2 regions of the Gallibacter sp. Marseille-QA0791 genome follow, and region 2 is predicted to be linked to the other one. Evidence: predicted binding sites of a transcription regulator. Region 2 holds the regulator's gene; the other holds the start of a gene.
What was found. The regulator Rex, encoded in region 2, represses fermentation and respiration genes when NADH is low (regulators of the CRP and FNR family bind a similar motif). The targets are predictions, from matches to a motif close to ATTGTTAANNNNTTAACAAT.
Positions count from the first base shown of each region.

Region 1: the regulator Rex is predicted to act here: its motif matches at 1,446-1,465, upstream of ACQY69_RS01070 (acyl-CoA dehydrogenase).

Region 1 covers NZ_CBCPMH010000001.1:209,834-213,248, reverse strand. The annotation lists gene ACQY69_RS01075 (electron transfer flavoprotein subunit beta) at 1-213, opposite strand, end outside; gene ACQY69_RS01070 (acyl-CoA dehydrogenase) at 236-1,378, opposite strand; gene ACQY69_RS01065 (fructose-1,6-bisphosphatase) at 1,610-3,415, opposite strand, start outside.
Region 2 covers NZ_CBCPMH010000001.1:2,377,100-2,380,514, reverse strand. The annotation lists gene ACQY69_RS10985 (DNA-3-methyladenine glycosylase family protein) at 1-232, opposite strand, end outside; gene ACQY69_RS10980 (hypothetical protein) at 229-1,035, opposite strand; gene ACQY69_RS10975 (DUF362 domain-containing protein) at 1,109-1,282, shown strand; gene ACQY69_RS10970 (redox-sensing transcriptional repressor Rex) at 1,361-2,011, opposite strand; gene acpP (acyl carrier protein) at 2,030-2,257, opposite strand; gene ACQY69_RS10960 (ABC-F family ATP-binding cassette domain-containing protein) at 2,401-3,415, opposite strand, start outside.

The sequences.
Region 1 (3,415 bases), 2.2 Mb from region 2:
ATCGCTGGCCTGTGGAGGTCCCATCGTGATGACCGTTATGTGAACATCATCGAACTTATCCTTTATCATCAATGCTTCTTCCAAAGCGTTAGCGTCATCGTGGTTCAGGATACTTGGTACTCCGTCTCTGATCAGAGTTCCAGTCTTAGGGTTGATCTTTATAACATTCGTATCAGGAACCTGTTTTGCACATACGATAATATTAAATGCCATGTTATATTCTCCTCCTTAATTCCTATTTACCGAGAACCGATGCAGCGATAACCATCTTCTGAACTTCCGAAGTACCTTCGTAGATCTCAGTGATCTTGGCATCTCTCATCATTCTCTCTACCGGATAATCCTTAGTGTAGCCGTATCCGCCGTGGAGCTGTACGCACTTGGTAGTAACGTGCATTGCAGTCTCTGCCGCAAACAGCTTAGCCATAGCAGCGTTAGGGCCGTATGCAAGGTGCTTATCCTTCATGTTGGCAGCCTTGTAAACAAGAAGTCTTGCGGCCTCGATCTGTGTAGCGAGCTCAGCTACAGTGAATCTCAGAGCTTCCATCTGGGAAAGCTTCATGCCGAACTGCTTTCTGGCCTTCATGTATTCAACCGTTACATCGAGAGCGCCCTGAGCGATACCGAGAGCCTGAGACGCGATACCGATACGTCCTCCGTCCAGCGTGGACATGGCAACCTTGAATCCCTGTCCTATATCCGCCAGAAGTCTGTCCTTAGGAATCTTGCAGTTCTGGAATACCAGCTCTGTAGTTGAAGATGCGCAGATACCCATCTTATCTTCAGTCTTACCTATGGAGAAGCCTTCATCTCCCTTTTCAACGATGAAAGCGCTTATTCCGTGATTTCCTTTTGATTTGTCAGTCATGGCCATTACTACGAATACATCGGCATATCCGCCGTTGGTGATGAACACCTTCGATCCGTTGATGAGCCAGTGATCGCCCATATCCTCAGCTCTCGTCTGCTGTCCCGACGCGTCGGTTCCTGCATTTGGCTCGGTCAGACCGAACGCTCCCAGCTTCTTTCCTGAAAGCAGATCAGGGAGATACTTTCTCTTCTGCTCTTCATTACCCCAGTTGAAAATAGGCCAGCAGCAGAGGGAAGTATGTGCCGAGCAGATAACGCCTGTCGACGCACAGACTCTTGAAAGTTCCTCAACGGTGATGGCATATGAGATATGGTCTCCACCTGCCCCGCCGTACTCGGTCGGGAATGGTACTCCTAAAAGACCGTATTTTGCCATTTTTTCCACAGTCTCAACAGGGAATCTGTGTTCCTTGTCGATATCTGCTGCCAAAGGTTCAACTTCGGTTTCGGCAAACTCTCTTACCATTTTTCTTACGAATTCTTGCTCCTTCGTCAGTTGAAAGTTCATGTACATGCCTCCTTAATTACTAATAACGTTTTTAATATAACCTTGCCGTGGTTTGGCGCCTCAGCAAGTCGTTATGTTTGTAACAATCTACATACCCATTAAACCATTTTTTCATGGGTATTTCAAGTTGTTTTTTAGCTAAATCCCCACATTTACGCCATTTACAAGCATTCCCTTTATTTGTACTTCAGCTACAACAACTTTATTCCTTTGTTAAAAATGCGTGAATATTTACATTTCTTTCAGACGCCCCGTTCTGTAAGCTCTGACCAGTGCTTTAAGCTCATCCGCCTCCTTTTGCAGCTCCTCGCCGATGTCGGTATCCTTTATCAGCATCCTCTTTTCCAGCGTCTTCACCGTTCTGATGACAGGAGTGTGGAATTCCTGTGTACCGTCCTTTTTCAGCGGGCTGTAAGGCTTGTGCTCCGCCAGCGCCATGAACCTGGAGTTGAATATGAACGTGTATCCTGCGATACCCGTCTGTTTTTGATAAGCTTTTGACATGCCTCCGTCGATGACGATGAGCTTCCCTTCTCCTTTGACAGGGCTCTCTCCGTCCTTTATCTTAACAGGAACGTGCCCGTTGAGTATTATGGAATCCTTGGGGTCCAGACCGAACTCGAGCAATATTTTCTCGCATATCTCCTTGCGGTTTATCAATTTATAATAAGGAACTGTATGCTCTTTGTGAGTTGCCTTATCAGCCACGAAACATCGCTCGAAAGTGGTCATCTGATCCTTTCCGAAAAGAGGCGACTTGCTGCTGAGCCACAGATACCACATCAGATCTCCCGACCTGCCCGTCTCTTCTGATTCGTCAGGCTCGAAATAAGCTTTTCTTACCTGAGAATCCAAATAATCCATATATTCCTTCCCCGACGCGGTAATGCCGTTGACCGTACACTTTTCGAAATTGCCTTCCTCATCCATCGGGATACACCCGTGATACATGAGATTGCCGTTGCATATAGTATAAAGAGCTCCGTGGCTGTATATGAATCTTATATGTGCCTGCAGCTTTTCACTCTGCAAAAACGATGCTTCAAGGGCGTTGAGCATGTTTCTTTCATCTTCTGTGAGCTCGTAAGGGTTTTCCGGATCTATCGTAGGGAAATTAGTGTCTCTCAGCGGGAATTCTCCGTCTCTGAGTCGGACCGTCCCCTTCTCGAAGTCTATCTTGTCCAGCAGCAGCCTGTTTTCCAGACCATATTCCGGATGAGCCATTATCCGCTGTCCTTCCACCTTGAACTGACATATCGATATGGCTTTGTTCATCTTAGCCGCCAGTCTGTCGTCGATAGGGTCGAACTTATTCTCGTCCAGCCTCTTAGGCATGAAATACTGACAAGGGTCATCTCCGTATACCTTTTCCGCCATGACAGCCAACGGCCTGAGGTTGATACCATAGCCTATTTCCAGCATGTCGAAATTATTGTAACTTATGTTCATTCTCAGCACATTGGTGATGCACGCCCAGTTTCCGGTAGCGGCGCCCATCCATACGATGTCATGGTTTCCCCACTGGAAATCCACGTCGTGATGACCCATGAGAAAGTCCATGATGGCGTCAGGATGCGCTCCTCTATCCCATATATCGCCTATGATGTGGAGCTTGTCTACAGCCAGGGAGCTTATGACATCTGTGAAGGCAATGATAAAATCCTCGGCTATGCCGCACTCCACGATGGTGGCTATTATCTGTCCGTAGTAATTTCCCTTGTTCTCATCATCGGAGTTGTGGAGCAGCTCGTCTATGATATAGGCGTACTCCTTAGGAAGGCGCTTTCTGACCTTTGACCTGGTGTACTTGTTGGTCACCGACTTGCATATCACCACCAGCCTGAATATGGACACCTTACACCATTTTTCAAAATCTTCCCCACTCCTCTTACGCCTTTTTATCTCCGCTTCAGCGTTGTAAATGAGGGCAGCCAGCTCATCCCGTTCATCTCTGGTGAGTTCCGGGCCGAAGAATTCCTCGATCTTCGACCTTATGACGCCCGACGCGCTCTTGAGCATGTGTATGAAAGCTTCGTG
Region 2 (3,415 bases):
GGTACTTTCTCCACACCGTCTGAAAATCCTCCTCGTCAGCGCCGTGTATGATCAGAATCTGACTGCTGCCATCGTACTCAATCAGCGCATGTCTGCCGAAAGCTGTCCCCACATACCTGCCTTTTTCATCCCGTTCCCATCTGAAGCACTGGCCGCAATCGAAGATGTTGTCCAGATCGAAATCTCTCACATCTTCGACGATGACGGCATTGCCCTTTTCCTTAACTATCATATCAGCCCTCTCACCTCCAGATCCAGTCTGTTGACGTTGAACGACGTCATCTCTTCTATCCTCTCAACGGCTGTCCTCTGAAACCGCGCGGCTGCTTCGTCCAGTCTTTCTCCGCGGCGAAAGGTGGCGGCCACATATATATCTATCCCATCCTGCATCCGCACGACTCCTACTCTGTTGATCTCCGCTACCTGTCGGTTCTCCCTCCTTACACACTCCACGATATCCGCCATGACTTTTTCCGATATCTCATAGTTCCCCAAATAGCTGTAAGTGGGTCTGACGACAGACTTCTCCGAAATATCTCTCCATGGGCCCAGCTCCTTCAGCAGCCGTCTGACAGGGATCATGAAGTAACCGGAAAACTGGCGCTTGAGCTGGAAAGTAGGAACGGGTATGACATGCTGCCCCATCTCATGCCTCTGTCTTCTGGCGATGTCCCTCTGAGCCTCCGTCGTTATCTCCTCTATGTATATGCTCTCGCCTATACGCCCTATGCCCAGACGTGCCGCTATCTTATCGACCATCCTGTCAGAAGTCCCTATTATCAGTATCGAAGACGGCTTCATCTTCCTGATGGCCGCCACCGTCTCATCTCTGTGGTCATCATCGGTGAACAGAGCCGTCTTGACAGCGCCTACCTTGGTCTTCTGCCGTTTGGCGGATATCCCGGCTACGACCTTATTGCGACAGATGAACAGCCCGTCATCTATGATACTCTCTATGTTTCGCTCCTTACACAGGTTCACAGCCTGAAAACTTTTTCCTGTCCCGCTTTTCCCTATAAGTCCGTAAACTTTCATCTTGAATTCCTCATAAAGGTTTGTTATAATCAGTTTGTCATTTAATGATATAATCTTAAAGGAGGTAGTTAAAATGGCTTATGTAATTAAAGACTCTTGCATCAACTGCGGTGCTTGCGCTGATGAATGTCCTACGGATGCTATTTCGGCTGGTGATTCCATGTACGTTATCGACGCTGACAAGTGTATTGATTGCGGTGCTTGCGCAGGCGCATGTCCTGTTGACGCTCCGGTTCAGGAAGACTAAGAGCGAGCATATATCATCTGAAAACAATAACCGTTTCGAAACGAAACGGTTATTTAATTTTACCGATATTCTTATGTATTATTTCTTTTCTTCCTGGCCTCTGTTCTTGTTCATATGATAGGCCAGAGAATGGAGACTGTCGCTTATATGCATGTTTTCCACGGCTACATGGTTAGGCGTCTCTATGTCTATCGGCGCAAAGTTCCACAGTCCTCTGACACCTGCGAAACATAGCTTATCCGCCACTTCCTGAGCTGCTTCCTTGGTGGTACATATGATACCTATATCGATATCGTTATCCTCAACGAACTCGACTATCCTGTCATAGTCCATGACTTCGATATCGTTTATCTTCATGCCTATAAGCCGGGGATTTATCTCGAATATGCCGCAAACGATGAATCCCGTCTTATAGTAGTATGTATGATTAGCGATGGCCTGGCCCAGGTTCCCTGCGCCTACGACCACCATCTTATACTGCTTATCCAGCCCCAGAATGGCGCTTATTTCATTGTAAAGGCCGTCCACGCTGTATCCGTACCCCTGCTGGCCGAACCCGCCAAAATTGTTGAGATCCTGCCTTATCTGGGATGCGGTATACCCAGTAAGATTACTGAACTCGCTGGAAGATATCTTGTCTATCCCCTTCTTCTGCAGCTCTCTCAGATACCGTCTGTACCTGGGCAGCCTCTTTATCACCGCATTGGAAATCTTCGCCTGTCTTTTCATGATAAAGCCTTTTGCAGTTTACGCTCTGGCCTCGACATAGCTTACGATATCGCTTACTGTCTGGAACTTTTCAGCATCTTCGTCCGGAACTTCGATATCGAACTCATCTTCGATAGCCATAATGATCTCAACAGCATCGAGAGAATCAGCTTCCAGATCCTTCATCAGATGAGTCTCCATCGTGACCTTATCCTCGTCAACTCCCAGCTGCTCAGCGATTATTCCTTTGATCTTGTCTAATGTCATGATATATACCTCCATCACAAAATATACTTTTTCACTTGATTATATCATAGGGTCTTTGCCCCTACAACTTCCAACATTATAGAGGAAGAATTCCCTTATTGCAATAGTTTTGATAAAAAAATCGACGGTCTGTCCTTCTCATTTCACTGCTCCTGAAGCTGGAGCCATTTCTCGTATCTGTCGTCAAGTTCATCCTTCTTTTCCGTAAGCATCTTTCCTATCTCGGCAAGCTTCACATGGTCGGTAGCCACCTCCTGGCGGCACAGTTCCGCTTCCAGCTCTCCTATCTCTTCCTCGATGCTCTGTATCTCCTTCTCCAGCGCCTCCCGATGCCTCCTCAGACGCCTTTCCTCAGCTTCCTTTTCCTTCTGGATACGCCGTCTTTCCGCTGACGAGAGGTGCTCTTCCGCTTCAGCCCCCGCGCCTTTCGATACTTCCTCTGCCGCCGTCGAGGTCCTCGCTTCTCTGTCTTCCTGCATGCCCTCCAGATACTTCTTCCCTGACTGTATCTGCTGCTGCTTCTTCTCCACATAGTAATCGTATGTACCGAGATAGTTCTCTATTCCATCGGAGGTCAGTTCCATTATCCTGGTAGGTATCCTGTTGAGAAAATACCTGTCGTGGGATACGATGATACTGGTTCCCGGAAACTCCAGCAGCGCTTCCTCGAACACCTCCTTGGATTCTATATCCAGATGATTGGTCGGCTCGTCCAGCATCAGCACGTTGGCTCCTGACAACATGAGTTTCAGCAGGGAAAGTCTGGCCTTCTCACCGCCGCTGAGAGCTCCTACCTTGAGGAATACGTCCTCTCCTCTGAACATGAAGCGCCCCAATATGTTCCTTATCTCACCGTCGGAATACAAGCCGTAGGAATCCCTCACTTCCTCAATGACTGTATTGGCGCCGTTAAGGAGCTGCTGACCCTGATCGTAATAGCCGAATTTGACGTTGTAGCCTATCTTGATCCGTCCCGTATTACACGAAATCTCTCCCATCAGTATTTTCAGCAGCGTAGTCTTTCCGATACCGTTGGCTCCGACGATACATACTCTCTCGCCTCTTTTTATATCCAGATCCACATGTCTGAACAGCTCTGTCCGTCCGGCCCCGTAACCAAAACTCTTGGAAACATCTCCTGCCTCCAATACATCCCGG